DNA from 3 places in the Novosphingobium sp. CECT 9465 genome. Region 2 is predicted to be linked to each of the others. Evidence: riboswitches for the same ligand, from Rfam matches in the RefSeq annotation. Region 2 holds a riboswitch; each other region holds the start of a gene.
What was found. Region 2 has a riboswitch for cobalamin ahead of LUA85_RS01185 (TonB-dependent siderophore receptor). Riboswitches for the same ligand answer to the same signal wherever they lie in the genome.
Positions count from the first base shown of each region.

Region 1: another riboswitch for cobalamin. It lies ahead of LUA85_RS18465 (TonB-dependent receptor); the one in region 2 lies ahead of LUA85_RS01185 (TonB-dependent siderophore receptor).
Region 3: another riboswitch for cobalamin. It lies ahead of cobW (cobalamin biosynthesis protein CobW); the one in region 2 lies ahead of LUA85_RS01185 (TonB-dependent siderophore receptor).

Region 1 is NZ_CAKLBX010000002.1:30,381-35,109, forward strand. Features, by position in the region: gene LUA85_RS18450 (IS66 family transposase) at 1-1,284, shown strand, start outside; gene LUA85_RS18455 (plasmid pRiA4b ORF-3 family protein) at 1,281-1,874, shown strand; gene LUA85_RS18460 (hypothetical protein) at 1,882-2,244, opposite strand; cobalamin riboswitch at 2,701-2,935, shown strand; gene LUA85_RS18465 (TonB-dependent receptor) at 3,108-4,729, shown strand, end outside.
Region 2 is NZ_CAKLBX010000001.1:246,973-251,701, forward strand. Features, by position in the region: gene LUA85_RS01175 (hypothetical protein) at 1-371, shown strand, start outside; gene cobU (bifunctional adenosylcobinamide kinase/adenosylcobinamide-phosphate guanylyltransferase) at 477-986, opposite strand; cobalamin riboswitch at 1,023-1,225, shown strand; gene LUA85_RS01185 (TonB-dependent siderophore receptor) at 1,429-3,285, shown strand; gene LUA85_RS01190 (aminotransferase class I/II-fold pyridoxal phosphate-dependent enzyme) at 3,302-4,288, shown strand; gene cobO (cob(I)yrinic acid a,c-diamide adenosyltransferase) at 4,285-4,729, shown strand, end outside.
Region 3 is NZ_CAKLBX010000002.1:35,717-40,445, reverse strand. Features, by position in the region: gene cobN (cobaltochelatase subunit CobN) at 1-2,234, opposite strand, end outside; gene cobW (cobalamin biosynthesis protein CobW) at 2,245-3,297, opposite strand; cobalamin riboswitch at 3,479-3,707, opposite strand; gene LUA85_RS18470 (HoxN/HupN/NixA family nickel/cobalt transporter) at 3,794-4,729, opposite strand, start outside.

The DNA of each region.
Region 1 (4,729 bases), on a different contig from region 2:
GCTGGAGCCCGGATGCCGATCCCGGCGCACGTCCCGCGCCTGACGACGGAACATCGCCCAGAGCCCTGTGGCTGCGGTGGCATGGAAACTGTCATCTGCGAAGACGTCACCGAAGTTCTGGATTATGTGCCGGCCCGCTTCCGCGTCCTGCGCCATGTTCGTCCTCGTATCGCCTACCGGGCCTGCGAGACGATCCGACAGACTCCCGCCATCGATCTGCCGTTGCCCAAGGTCATGGCGAGCAGCGCGCTGCTTGCGCATCTGGTCGTCAGCCGCTTCGTGGATCATCAACCCTGGCACCGCCAGTCGGTGATCTTGCGGCGCCAGGGCGTGGACATTGATCGCGATGTAATGGGGCGTTGGTCCCGCAAGCTGGCTTGGTTGATGGCCCCGCTCGCAGAACGCTTGCTCGCCTACGTCCTCCAGGCTCCCAAGATCCATGGTGACGAGACCCCGGTTACATTGCTCATGGGTGAGAACGGCAGCCACACAGCCTACTTCTGGGTGTATCTGCGCGATGGTCGTTCGAGTGGTGACATGAGCCCGCCTGCTGTGGCGTTCCGCTTCACCACCGGCCGCGGCGGCGAGCATCCCGCAGCCCATCTCGCCGGGTATCAGGGATATCTCCAAGCGGATGGCTATGCCGGCTACAACGCGCTGTATCGCGACCCGAAGACGAAGGCCCCACGCAACGTGACCGAGGTGGGTTGCTGGGCACATGCGCGGCGCAAGTTTACCGACATTCTGGAAAAGAACCCGTCGCCGGTCGCGGCCGAGGCCGTCGTGAGGATAGGCGAGCTGTTCGCGATCGAGCGCGACATCAAGGGCGCACCACCTGATGCACGACGGCGGGTCCGCAAGCAGCTGGCCGCACCGCAACTGGCTGCCTTACGGCCCTGGCTCGAAGCACAGATGCGCGGGCTGTCTTCGGACAGCGCATTGGCGAAGGCTTGCCGTTATCCGCTCAACCGGTGGGCGGCGATGATCCGCTATTGCGACGATGGCCTGCTCGAGATCAGCAACAACCTGGTCGAGAATGCCTTGCGCGGCATTGCACTTGGTCGGCGCAACTGGATGTTCGTCGGTTCGACCAAGGGCGGAGATGCTTCGGCCCTGTTTTACTCGCTTGTCGAAACATGCCGCCTGAACGGCGTGGAACCCGAAGCTTGGTTTACCGACGTTATCGCGCGTATCGGCAACCACCCGATCAACCGGATCGACGAATTGCTGCAATGGCACTGGCAGGCGGCGAGAGAGGTCCAGAACCTGGAGTATGCTGCTTGAGCAACGCCTTCATCGTGCGGATGACAATCACCCTGGACGACGTGACCCCGGCCGTCAGCCGCATGATCGAAGTGCCGCTGGGTATCAGGCTTGACCGTCTTCACAGCGTCTTCCAGGCGGCATTGGCGTGGACGGACAGTCATCTGTGGGAGTTGACCTTCGGCCGTACCGGCTTCGGCATCCCGGATCCCGAATATGGCTTTGGCGGTCCGCTCGATGCCCGCAAGGCGACCCTGGGTCAGGCTCTAGAGGGAATGCGGGGCAAGTCCTTCCGATACCTATACGACTTCGGTGATGCCTGGGAGCACAGCGTCAAAATCCAGGGCATCGCTCCGGCCGAGCCCCAAGGCAGCTATCCTCGCCTGCTCGCAGCCACCGGCATGCGACCGCCAGAGGACTCAGGCGGACCTTGGGGCTATGCCGAGAAGCTGGAAGCCCTGGCCGATCCGACACATGAATACCATGAAGAGGCGTTGGAAGCCCTGGGGGACGACCATGATACCGATGCTCAGCCCGACATCGACATGATCCATAACCGCTTAGCAGCGCTGGCAAAGAAATGGGCGCCGCGCCCGCGGAAGGCCAAATAGACTTACGTCAACGCCGCCTTCCGTCGGCGCTTACTTCTGATGCAACCAAGTTGCATACCAGTTCGTCGATCGAGCGCTCTTTTTCGATCGGCAGGCAGCCCTCGATTACAGCGAGGATACGGTGATGGAGCCGAACGTACGCATCAGGCCGTGCTACGATGAAAATCATCTCTGGCACGATCGCTCTGGCTTCGCTTACCGAAGCACCAGAGGGGACCCCCGCCCGCTTCGCTTCGCGGCTGATTGCAATGCAACCAGTGTGCCGGACATCTAGCGGTACTACACCAACCGGCTTCCCACGCAGGACTGGATTAAAATGTTGCTCGGCCGATGCGAAGAAGCTGTCGAAATCGAGGTAAAGCTTTGTCACAGCCGTAAGGGCCTTTTGCGAGGGAATCAGACGCAACCATTCTGGAACATTTAGCGAACATCGGCAATCGAGATCAGCAGAGCAAAAGGGGCTAGGCAACAATCTGGTCAGTGCCTGCCATCAAATTCTTAGACGGCAATCCACTGACCAGCGGGTTTTGATGCGATTGAAATGACCTCGGAATGACCGAATATAGGGCTGCATTTGCCACCTTGTAGGCGGCGATTGCAGGGGCAGCAGGCGACCACTTCCGGTCGTACAGGAGTCCGATGGCCAACGATAGGTTCAGTGAAAACCCGCCATTCAAATCGAGTGCGCGCGGTTGGTGCGCTCTGGCCGTGCCAATGGCAATGGTGGCGCGGGATGCAGTAATCGTTGATTCAATCCCTGCTCCAAGCGTTATTGGCTTTTCCGATCACTTCAGTTAGGTGAGGTATCGACGGGCAGACTAGTCCGCCTTTCATTGATCGCGCCGGTGCCCCCGAAAGGGGCTTAATCGGGAATGCGGTGCGGAAGCTTGCTTCCAAATCCGCGGCTGTCTCTGCAACTGTAAGCGGATAGCGCGATGTACATCGCTCCTCTTGGAAGGGGCAGCCACTGGGCCGGACGCTAAATCATGCGAGGTCTGGGAAGGCGTGCATCAAGCTGTGACCCGTGAGCCAGGAGACCTGCCGGCGTCTGGTCGCTCTTGCCTTGGTCCAGAGGATGGCTGCGGCACGGTGAACTCCGTCTGAGCGACGAACGAGCGGCTGGGGCCGCATCGGAGACGTGCGTCGGCCGCCCATGGCGTCCGGCCGCCGCGCGTGTCGCCCGTTCGCGCGGGTTTGCCCCGGCCACGTCGCAAGACGCCGGGGGACTATTTAGTGATCAAGACCATTACTACCAGCAGCGCCCTTGCGCTGATCTGTATCGGAAAACCGGCATTTGCCGAAACCTCTGAAAAGGCATCGCAAACAAGCGCGGATGCAGTCGTGGCGGGTAACGACATTGTGGTTTTCGGTCGCGGTGAGGCCATGATCGGCACTGCCAAATCAGCGAGCGAAGGAAGCGTCGGAGGGGCCGATCTCCTCGTGCGGCCTCTTCTCCGCGTGGCCGAACTGCTGGAAGCGGTGCCCGGGCTGGTTGCAGCCCAGCATTCTGGGAGCGGCAAAGCCAACCAGTATTTCCTGCGCGGTTTCAACCTCGACCATGGGTCTGACTTCAGTACCTATATCGATGATGTGCAGATGAACTTTCGTACCCACGGACATGGTCATGGCTATCTCGACCTCAACGGCCTCATTCCGGAGATCGTGGGCCGGGAGGATTTTCGTAAAGGGCCCTACCGCGCCGATGGCGGTGATTTCGCTCTGGCGGGAGCAGCCTATATGACGACCATCAAGGGTTATGACCGGCCATGGGCATCGGCCGAGACTGGTTCATATGGTTGGCGCCGCGTCGCTGCGGGTGGAACATTGCACGACCTGGGCGGCGGAGACCTCACGCTTGTCGCCCAGGCCAAGGCCTATGACGGACCGTGGCAGGAACCTGAACGTCTGCGCCATTACTCGGGGTTCGCGAAATATAGCATGCCGACCGGTGCGGGCACATTGGAGGCATCTCTCCATGCCTACCGGGCGACATGGCACCCAACCGAGCAAATCCCCGAGCGCATTATCGGCACGGCGTTGTGTGCGGATGTGTTCTGCTCTCCAGATCCTTCCGCGCGGGGTGAGACGACGCGCCTGGTGGCTAACATCGCGGTCAAGCAACCGACATGGCGCGCCAATGTCTATGCCCAGTTTTACGACTGGTCGATGTTCTCGAACCCCACTTACACCGATCCGGATGGCACAAGCGCGCAGATCAAGCAGTTCGACCGGCGTTGGGTCCTCGGGCTGTCCGCACAAAAACATTGGGAAATCGCTGACAGTCTGGCTGTGAGCCTTGGCACCGAAAACAGATACGACGCCGTCGGGAATGTTGGTGTCGATCGAACGGCTGCCCGCGCATTTCTTGAATCTCTCGGGCACTTTCGGGTCGGGGAATTGTCTTCCGCGCTCTACGGCGAAGTCGCTTGGAAACCCTTGGCGGGACTGCGTGTGACAGGTGGTCTTCGCGGGGACTATTATCACTATTCCGTGCGTGCACGAGATTCTGTTGCGGCGTCGCTGGGCGAAGGCAGTGGCTCAGCGTCGATTCTCTCTCCCAAGGCGTCAATCGCCTATCAGGTTACGCCGCATCTTGAACTCTACGCCAACTGGGGCCGTGGATTCCATTCCAACGATGTTCGGGGTGCGGTCAACAGGGACACGCCTGTTCCCGTTCTGGTTCGCGGCATCGGCAAGGAACTGGGAGGACGCATTCAATTCTCCGGGGTCACGTTAACCGCGACTTACTGGTGGCTGCATGTCGGCAGCGAACTTCGTTTCATTGGCGATTCCAATGCTGTTGAACCGTCGGGTGCCAGTGGGCGTCATGGCTATGAAATCGTCGCCTTCTGGCG
Region 2 (4,729 bases):
GGTATGAAGAGGAAATCGTGCCGGAAATCCATACGCCCACATTGGGGCGAACGCAGCCGTCCATCGCGTCGCTCTTGAAGGAGGCCGGCGGCGCAGGCGGGCGACGCGCTGGCAAGCCTGACGTGGAAGAGCTGAAAAAGAAGCTGCGCGAACTGGAAGCGAAGCGACCGAAGGGACTCGAATTGTTCGGATTGCTACCGATACCCCATCCCGTTGCCTCGGCAGACAGCGATCTCAATTTCGTTGTCAGCGAATCCGAATTCGCCAGTGCCGCAGATTTGCGCTTTCAAGCGCTGGATCGCGACGGCGACAGTCTGTTCACTCCTGCCGATGCGCGGCAGGTTCTGAAAACGGCGCAAAGGCGACGTTGAGCGCGATCAACCCGTGCCTCGGTTGGTTCTGTCGCGGGCAGAAGCAGCCATCCGGCACTTGACTGTCGTCTCTGGCAGGTGCGCTCGCGCAGGACAACTACCTGCCTATTTCAGCCGCTGGGCAATGCCTGCCGTCACGAACCACACCTCGTCGGCCACACGCGCCAAAGCCTGATTGAGCCAGCCCGCTTCATCACGGAACTGGCGGGCAAGTGCATTTTCCGGCACAATCCCTTGCCCCACTTCGTTGGAAACCAGCAGCAGCGTGCCTTGCACCGCCGGTAGCAACTCCGCCAGATTGCTGCGCGCCGCCGCCACATCATGATTGCCCAGCATCAGATTGCTCAGCCACAAGGTCAGGCAATCGACCAGCATCACGCTGTCGTTTGCGTCATGCGCGGCAATCGCTTCTGACAGGGCAAGCGGGCATTCGACTGTTTGCCAGTGACCGGCGCGGTCGGCACGGTGGCGGGCGATGCGCTGCGTCATTTCATCGTCAAATGCCTGCGCGGTGGCGATGTAGATGTGCGGGCCGGGAAGGGCATCGCCCAATTGTTCGGCAAAGCCGCTTTTGCCCGATCGTGCCCCGCCCAATACAAGAACCGTCTTTCCCATTACCGCCACCCCTTGCGTTTCATATTGCGCTGCGACATAGGCGCGTCCGTTACAGGTTCCCAGCGATGGGATGAATAGGGAATCCGGGAATGGCCATCGGCCATGATCCGGGGCTGCCCCCGCAACTGTGATCGGTGAGTCGCCGCTTCGTTATGCCACTGGTTCTTGCGGACCGGGAAGGTGAAGCGGCCGACATTGACCCGAGAGCCAGGAGACCTGCCCGTAACAGTCGTTCTTTCACGCGGACGGGGTGTGCCGGGTGATGATCGAGGAATCCCTCGCGTGACGACTAAGCCAGAGTCGCATGCGGTGGGCTTCGTGTCCTTCGCGTAATCGCTGTCGTGCGGCTCTTTTGACGTTGTTCAAAAGGGGGAAACCCATGTCTGTTGCAAAATCGTCTGTTGCAAAATCGTCTGTTTTCAAGTCGGCCCTGCTCTTGTCGGTGGCCACTGTTCCCGTCGCTGCTCATGCCGAAGATGCTGATACCATCATCGTATCGGCCAACCGCACCCAGCAAACCACATCCGAAGTTGCCCAGTCGGTCACGGTCATCACGCTTGATGACATCACCACGCGGCAATCGGTGGCGGTTACCGATCTGCTCCGCTCTGTCCCCGGCATCACTGTCACCAGCAATGGCGGCCTTGGCACCAGCACGTCGGTCTCCATTCGCGGCGCGGAAAGCGACCAGACGGTCGCGCTGATCGATGGCGTCAAGCTCAACGATCCCTCGACACCGGGCGGCGGCTTCAACTTCGGTAACCTGCTGACCGGCAATATCGAACGGATCGAAGTGGTTCGCGGGTCGCAGTCGGTGCTGTGGGGCAGCCAGGCCATCGGCGGCGTGGTGAACATCGTCACGCGTACGCCCACCGAAGACCTGACGGTGAACGCCTCTGGCGAATATGGCTGGCGCGATACGGCGCGCGTGGTTGGCAATGTGTCGGGCAAGTTCGGCCCGGTTTCGGCAAGCGTCGGCGCTGGCTATCTGCGCACGGACGGCTTTTCGACTTTCAACGAAACGCGCGGCGGCAAGGAGCGCGATGGCTATCGCAACTTCGGTGCGAACGCGAAGTTCGCCATCGCTTTGTCCGATGCGATTTCGATCGATCTGCGCAGCTGGTATTCCGATGGCAAGGTGGGGGTCGATGGCTTCCCGGCACCCACATTCAGCTTTGGCGATACGCCCGAATTTGCCCGGACCAGGGAACTGGTGGGTTACGCCGGGCTTAACGCCGCGCTGTTCGATGGCCGTTTCCGCAACCGTATCGCCTATACGCTGACCGATACGCGCCGCCGCAATACCGATCTGACCGGCGGCACGGAACTGGAAACCTTCAACGCCAAGGGCCGCAACGAACGCTTCGAATATCAGGGCAACGTCGATCTCATCGATACAGTTGGCGCAACCTTCGGGGCTGAAACCGAAAAAGCCAGCTTCCGCACATCAAGCTATGGCAGCCCGTTCTCGCTTGCCGAAGCGCGGATCAACAGCGTCTATGGACAGCTCAGCGCCAGGCCGGTGACCGGTCTCACCTTCAGCGCGGGCCTGCGCCATGACGATCACGATACCTTTGGCGGCAAGACGACATTCTCCGCAGGCGGCGTGTTCACCCCGAACGAAGGCAGCACCACCCTGCGCGCCAGCTATGGCGAGGGCTTCAAGACCCCATCGCTGTTCCAGCTGTTCAGCGAATATGGCAATACCGCTCTGGTTCCCGAATCCTCGCAAGGGTGGGATGCAGGCGTTACCCAGAAGTTGCTGGGTGGCAGGATAGAGGTGGGCGCCACATGGTTCCACCGCGATACGCGCAACCTGATCGGCTTCGTGGGTTGTACGGTGCTGACCGGGATCTGCACCAATCGTCCATTCGGCACGTATGACAATGTTGCCAAGGCGCGGGCGCAGGGCCTTGAATTTGCCCTGACGCTGAAGCCGGTCGATGCGCTGCGGGTGCAGGCCAATTATGGCTATGTCGAAGCAACCAACGTGGCCACGGGTCTCGATCTGGTACGGCGTCCGCGCCACAGCATCAATACCTCGGTCGATTATGACTGGGCGTTCGGTCTGAAGACCGGGGCAACGGTCACCCATGTGGGTTCAAGTTTCGACAACGCGTCCAACACCCGTCAACTGGAGGGCTATGTGCTGGTCGATCTGCGCGCAGCCTTCCCGGTAACCGGCAACATCGAACTGTTCGGCCGGGTCGAAAACCTGTTCAACGAACAGTACGAGACGAGCTTCCGCTACGGTACGCCGCGCCGGGCGGCCTATGCGGGCTTCAGGCTGGCGATCTGAGCGGGAGAATAACGCCGTGGACCCACATACCGCATTGATGTGGCACGGCGGCCAGACAGCGGCGGCGGCGCAGCTTTACCCGGCTGCGCCCCGCCCCTGGCTGGACCTGTCAACCGGCATAAGCCCCTGGGCCTGGCCTGTGCCGGTGCTGGGGCCAAAAGTATGGCAGACGCTGCCTTCGCCGGCTGCGCTGGAACAGCTGGAACTGGCCGCTGCGCGCGCGTTCGGCCTGAACGATGCCGCACAGATTGCTGCTGTGCCCGGCAGCGACATCGCCATCCGCCTGCTCGCGCAGGTGTTGCGGGCAGAAGATGTCGCGATCATCGGGCAGGGCTATGCAGGTTATCGGGCGGCGTGGCCGGATGCGCGGGTGCTGTCTTTCGAAAACGCTCGCAATGCCGGTCTGATGATCTGCGCCAATCCGAACAATCCCGATGGCGTGGTGACTGAAGCGCGGGAGATCCGGCAATTGCACAACATCCGTATAGTGGATGAAGCCTTTGCCGACGCCATGCCGGAAGTCAGCATTCTGCCAGACCGCAACGGTGCGATCGTGCTGCGCTCATTCGGCAAGTTCTTTGGTCTGGCCGGTGTACGGCTGGGCTTCGTCATCGCCAACAAGCCGGTGATCCGCGATCTTCGCAGGCTACTGGGTGACTGGCCTGTTTCCGGCCCGGCAATCGCAATCGGCACCGCCGCCTATTGCGACAGCGCATGGCACGGATTGCAGCGGCACCGACTGGCGCAAGGCAGTGCGCGGCTGGTTGCGCTGTTGCAGGATCATGGACTGCAAGACGCGGGCGGCACGGCCAATTTCAGATTATGCCGGATACCGGGCCACGCCCCTGATTCATCCGATCTGTTTGTCCATCTTTGCCATAGCGGAATACTGGTGCGCCCCTTTAAGGACAGGCCGGATCAACTGCGGCTGGGCATTCCCGGCACGGACGCGGATTGGGCAAGGCTGGATACTGCCCTGAAAGCATGGAGTTCATCTGTATGACGGAACACAGCATTACGGACGATAGTGGCCACAACCGCCACAACGAACGCATGAAGAAGCTGAAGGTCGCGCGTGACAAAATCCAGGCGCGCAAGACCATCGAGCGCGGGCTGCTGATCGTCCACACCGGCAACGGCAAGGGCAAGTCGTCCTCCGCCTTCGGCATGGCCATCCGCAGCATCGGCTGGGGGATGAAGGTGGGCATATTGCAATATGTGAAGGGCAGCTGGGATACCGGCGAAAAGGCGTTCTTCGCCGCCAATCCCGATCTGCTGACTTTCGATGTGATGGGCAACGGCTTCACCTGGGACACGCAGGACCGCGCCCGCGATATTGCGGCGGCCCGCGCGGCGTGGGAACGCTCGAAAGCGCTGATCCTCGATCCGGCCTATGATTTCATCATCCTTGATGAACTCAACATCGTGTTGCGCGATGATACCC
Region 3 (4,729 bases), on a different contig from region 2:
TCCTCTGCCAGTGTCACCCCTTGGGCATGGGCCGCGCGTGAAGGCACGGCGCGCGGGTCTATCGCATAAAGGTTTCGCCCGGTTGGCAGCACATCGCTGCGCCCGCGAAAGGGGGAGCCGGAGGGACCGGGCGGAACGCGGCGTCCGTCGAGTGCCGCCAGCAATCCGGCCCGCTCGGCTGCGCCCTGATCTCCCCGCCCGAACACATGCAGCCCGTCACCGAACTGGCTGTCCTTTACATCGCAAACGAAGCGGTCGATCCGGGTGATCGCCTCGACCAGCGTGGCCGCGTCATCAAGGCCCAGTTCCGCCTCAAGTCCCAGCACGCGCGCTTCGTCGCGGATGTTCACTTGCAGACGGTCGCGGCGGGCCGGGTCCAGCCCGCCAGCGTTGGAGAATTCATCCAGCAGCGCCTCGATCCGGGCCAGCCCCGCACCGCTTTGCGTTTGCACCAGTGGCGGGGGAACGTGCCCGATCGTAACCGCGCTGATCCGGCGCTTGGCCTGCGCCGCTTCGCCGGGATCGTTGACGATGAACGGATAGATCACCGGCATCGCGCCGGTCAGCGCCTCGGGCCAGCAAGCATCGGACAGCGCGACTGATTTGCCCGGCAGCCATTCCAGTGTGCCATGTGCGCCGATATGCACCAGCGCGTCCACGCTTCGCTGGCGCAGCCACAGGTAGAACGCCACATAGCCATGGCGCGGGCAGCGGGACAGGTCGTGATAGTCGCCGTCGCGATGGGCGCGTTCGCCGCGTTCGGGCTGCAAGGCTACCAGCGCGTTGCCGATGGGCAGCGCGGCAAAACGGAACGCGCCATCGGCGGCGGCAGCATCGGCTTCCGGCTCGCCCCATGCGGCGAAAAGTTCAGCGCGCAGGGTATCGGGCAGTGCTGCCAAAGCCTTGCGGTACTCTGCCATCGGCCAGTGCTGATGTGTGCATTGAAGGAGCGCTGCCAGTCCGGCCTGCGCGTCAGTGGCATATCCCGCCTCGGCCAGATCGGCCAGGATCGCCTCGGCAGAAGCCAGCGCATCCAGCCCCACGGCGTGGGCCATCTGGTATGTCTTGCCGGGATAAGTAGACAGGACCAGCGCAACCCGCCGTTCTGCAACCGGCGTTTGGGCAAGTGCGATCCAGCCCGCCACCCGCGCGGTGATCGCCCCAACCCGGCCTGCATCGGCGCGATGGATGGTGCGGGCAAAGCCAAGCGCGGGATCGCGCGTCCCCGCCTCCTTGAAGCTGGCGACGCCTGCAAACACCCGCCCGTCAATTTCGGGCAAGACCACGTGCATGGCAAGGTCTGCCGGGGAAAGCCCGCGCGAAGCCGCTGCCCATCCCGCGCGCCCGGACGTGGCCAGCGCCAGCTGAAACACGGGAACGCCCGCGCCATCAAGCGGGGTGGCGCCGTCATCGCCCCGCGCGGAAAAAGCGGTAGCGTTGATGATCGCTGCCGGGCCAAGCCCGCGCACCCAGCGGTCCACCTGTTCGCGCACCTGCGGGGCTTTCAGCGAGGGGACGAAGATCGACAATGCATCGAAACCGCGCTGCTCGAACGCGGTATGCAGGGCGGCAAACGGGTCCAGATCGTGGGCGGTCAGGTAAGAACGATAGAACACGATCAGGACCAGCGGCCTTGCGGGATCGCGCGCAAAGGCTTCAAGATCGATCACGCCCCGGCCGGGATGCCAGCCTCCCGCCATCAGCAGCGGATCGAATGTCCGGGCGGGGGCATCAATCAGCCCCGCCAGCTGCGACAGCGCGGCAAGCGCCGCCTGCGCCGCCCTTGCACCGCCAGCATCGCACCACTGCGCAAGTTCGCGCAACGCGGTCACCGGCACGGTCGAGGCCGCATCCAGCCGCGCATCCTCAAAGCCGTCGCCGGGCAGCACGGCCAGCACGATCCCGCGCGACCGGGCCAGCGCCTCGACCTGTTGCAGCCCGTAGCTCCAATAGGGCGTGCCGCCGATCAGCCGGATCAGGATCGCCTTTGCGCCCGACAGCGTCCGCTCGGCATACGTGTCGACCGACAGCGGATGCATCAGCGCCGCCAGATTGGCGAGCCGCAGCGAAGGAAATGTCGCATCGTCTGCACGGGCCTGATGCCATGCCGCCGCGAACGCCCCCAGATCGCTGTCCGAAAAGGACAGGACCACAAGATCCGCGGGCTCTTGCCCCAGATCCTGCGGGACGGCGGTTTCCTCCATCCCGTGCGTTTCGCGGAAAATGACGTGCATGGCCCGCGCCTTACGCCAGCAGCACCGCGCGAATGGCATCGGCGTCGACGTGATCGTGCTCGGCAATGGCGACCAGCGTGGTGCGGCGCGGCTCGTCAGGGCGCCACGGGCGATCGTACTGGTGCCGCACCCGCGCGCCCACCGCCTGCACCAGCAGCCGCATCGGCTTTCCCGCAACGGCGGCATAGCCCTTTACGCGCAGGATATGGTGATCGCGGGCCAGCGTCTCGATCCGCGCGACCAGCGCCGCCGGATCGGCGATCTCGCCCCATTCGATAACGGTGCTGTCAAAGTCGTCGTGTTCGTGATCATCCTCACCATCATGGTGCGATGGGCGCGCGGCGATGTCGTCCTCGGCTGCGGCATCAAGCCCCAGGATCACACGCGGATCGACCACGCCTTCGGTCAGTTCTATCACCGGAACCGGGCGACTAAGCTCTGCCGCAATGATCGCGCGCGCGGCGGCTACGCCTTGGGGTCCGGCCAGATCGACCTTGGTCAGCAGGATCATGTCGGCGCAGGCCAGCTGATCCTCGAACACTTCCGACAGCGGCGTCTCGTGATCGATGCTCGGATCGGCGGCGCGCTGGGCGTCAAGCGCTGCCACATCGGGCGCGAACCGGCCTGCCGCGACCGCTTCGGCATCGGCCAGCGCCAGCACGCCGTCCACGGTGATCCGGCTGCGGATCGCAGGCCAGTCGAACGCCTTGAGCAGCGGCTTTGGCAACGCCAGACCCGATGTCTCGATCAGGATGTGATCGGGGCGCGGATCAAGCGCCAGCAGCTTTTCCACCGTCGGGATGAAATCGTCCGCCACGGTGCAGCAGATGCAGCCATTGGCCAGCTCTACGATGTTTTCCGCCGGGCAATCAGGAATGGCGCAGGACTGCAGAATCTCGCCATCCACACCCAGAGAACCGAATTCGTTGACCACCACGGCCAGCCTGCGGCCACCGGCATTGTGGATCAGGTGGCTGATGAGCGTGGTTTTCCCCGCGCCCAGAAAGCCCGTGATGATGGTGACCGGCACCTTGGACAGGGACGCCTTGGACAGGTCTGGCATAGTAACTTCCCCGCGCGCCAGAGCGAGACACGGCGGGGCTTGCCGGACAAGTCCGGTCGGCGCGCGACGACGGGCGGGCGCGACAAAGCACCCGTAACCACGCAACCCGTGCAGCCCCAGCCACACAGCTTCGTCGCTCAGACGGAGAGTTACCGTGCCGTGACCATCCCCTGGATCAGGCAAGAGCGACCGGTGCGCCGGCAGGTCTCCTGGCTCGCGGGTCACAGCTTGATGCACGCCTTCCCAGACTTGGCGCTTGCGCGCTGCCCAGTGGCTGCTCCTGAATTCAGGAGCATGTGCATCGCGCTATCCGCTTACAGTTGCAGGGACAGCCACGGATTTGGGAGCACGCTCCCGCACCGCATTCCCGATTAAGCCCCTTGCGGGGCACCGGCGCGATCATTGAAGGGCGGGTTACCCCGATCCTTCACCGCGCGCTCTAGACGAAAATGCCAGCCAAGCCAATTGATGATGTTGCTTCACGCAACGTGGACGGTCAGGCACCGACCGAAACCTCGATTTCATCGAACCGCTTCCATCGATAGATCGCGTAACTCGCCAGCCAGCAGAACACGAAAAGACCGATGATGGCGAAGCCCAGACCATTGAAATTTTCACCCAGTTCAATGGCGATCCGCCATGGCGCACCCGTAAGGGCCAGCTTGTCGCCAATCAGGGCCAGCGTTTCGATTCCACCAATGACAATCGCCACGATGGCCGAGATCAGGGTGATGGTGATGTTGTAGTAGAGCTTGCGGATCGGCTTCACGAAGGCCCATTCATAAGCGCCCAGCATCACCACGCCGTCCGCCGTATCGATGAGGGCCATACCGACCGCGAACAGGGCGGGCAGGACCAGGATTGTCCCGATCGACAGGCCATCGGCGGCCTGGCTGGCCGACATGCCCAGAATGGCAACTTCGGTTGCTGTATCGAACCCAAGCCCGAACAGAAACCCCAGCGGGGCCATATGCCAGCTTTTGTTCACGAGGCGGAACATCGGCCTGAACAGTCTGGAAAGCAGACCGCGCCCACCCAATAGCAGATCAAGATCGTCCTCGGCATAGCTGCCGCCTGCACGAACATGGGCAAAAGTCCGCCAGACAGAGCGCAGGATGACCAGGTTCATGCCGGCGATCGTGAACAGGAAAAGCGCGGAAATCACGGTTGCAATCACGCCACCGATTTCCTTGAAGGCGCCGAACTGCGACAGCGCGCTGGCCGTCACCGCAATGATGATCGATGCTATGGCAATGATTCCGGAATGCCCGATCGCGAACCAGAATCCGACCGAAACCGGGCGCTGCCCGTCCTGCATCAGCTTGCGGGTCACATTGTCAATCGCCGCAATATGATCGGCATCAACCGCGTGACGCAGGCCCAGCCCCCAGGCAAGCACAGCGGTGCCGAGCATTAACGGCTGTGCATGAAA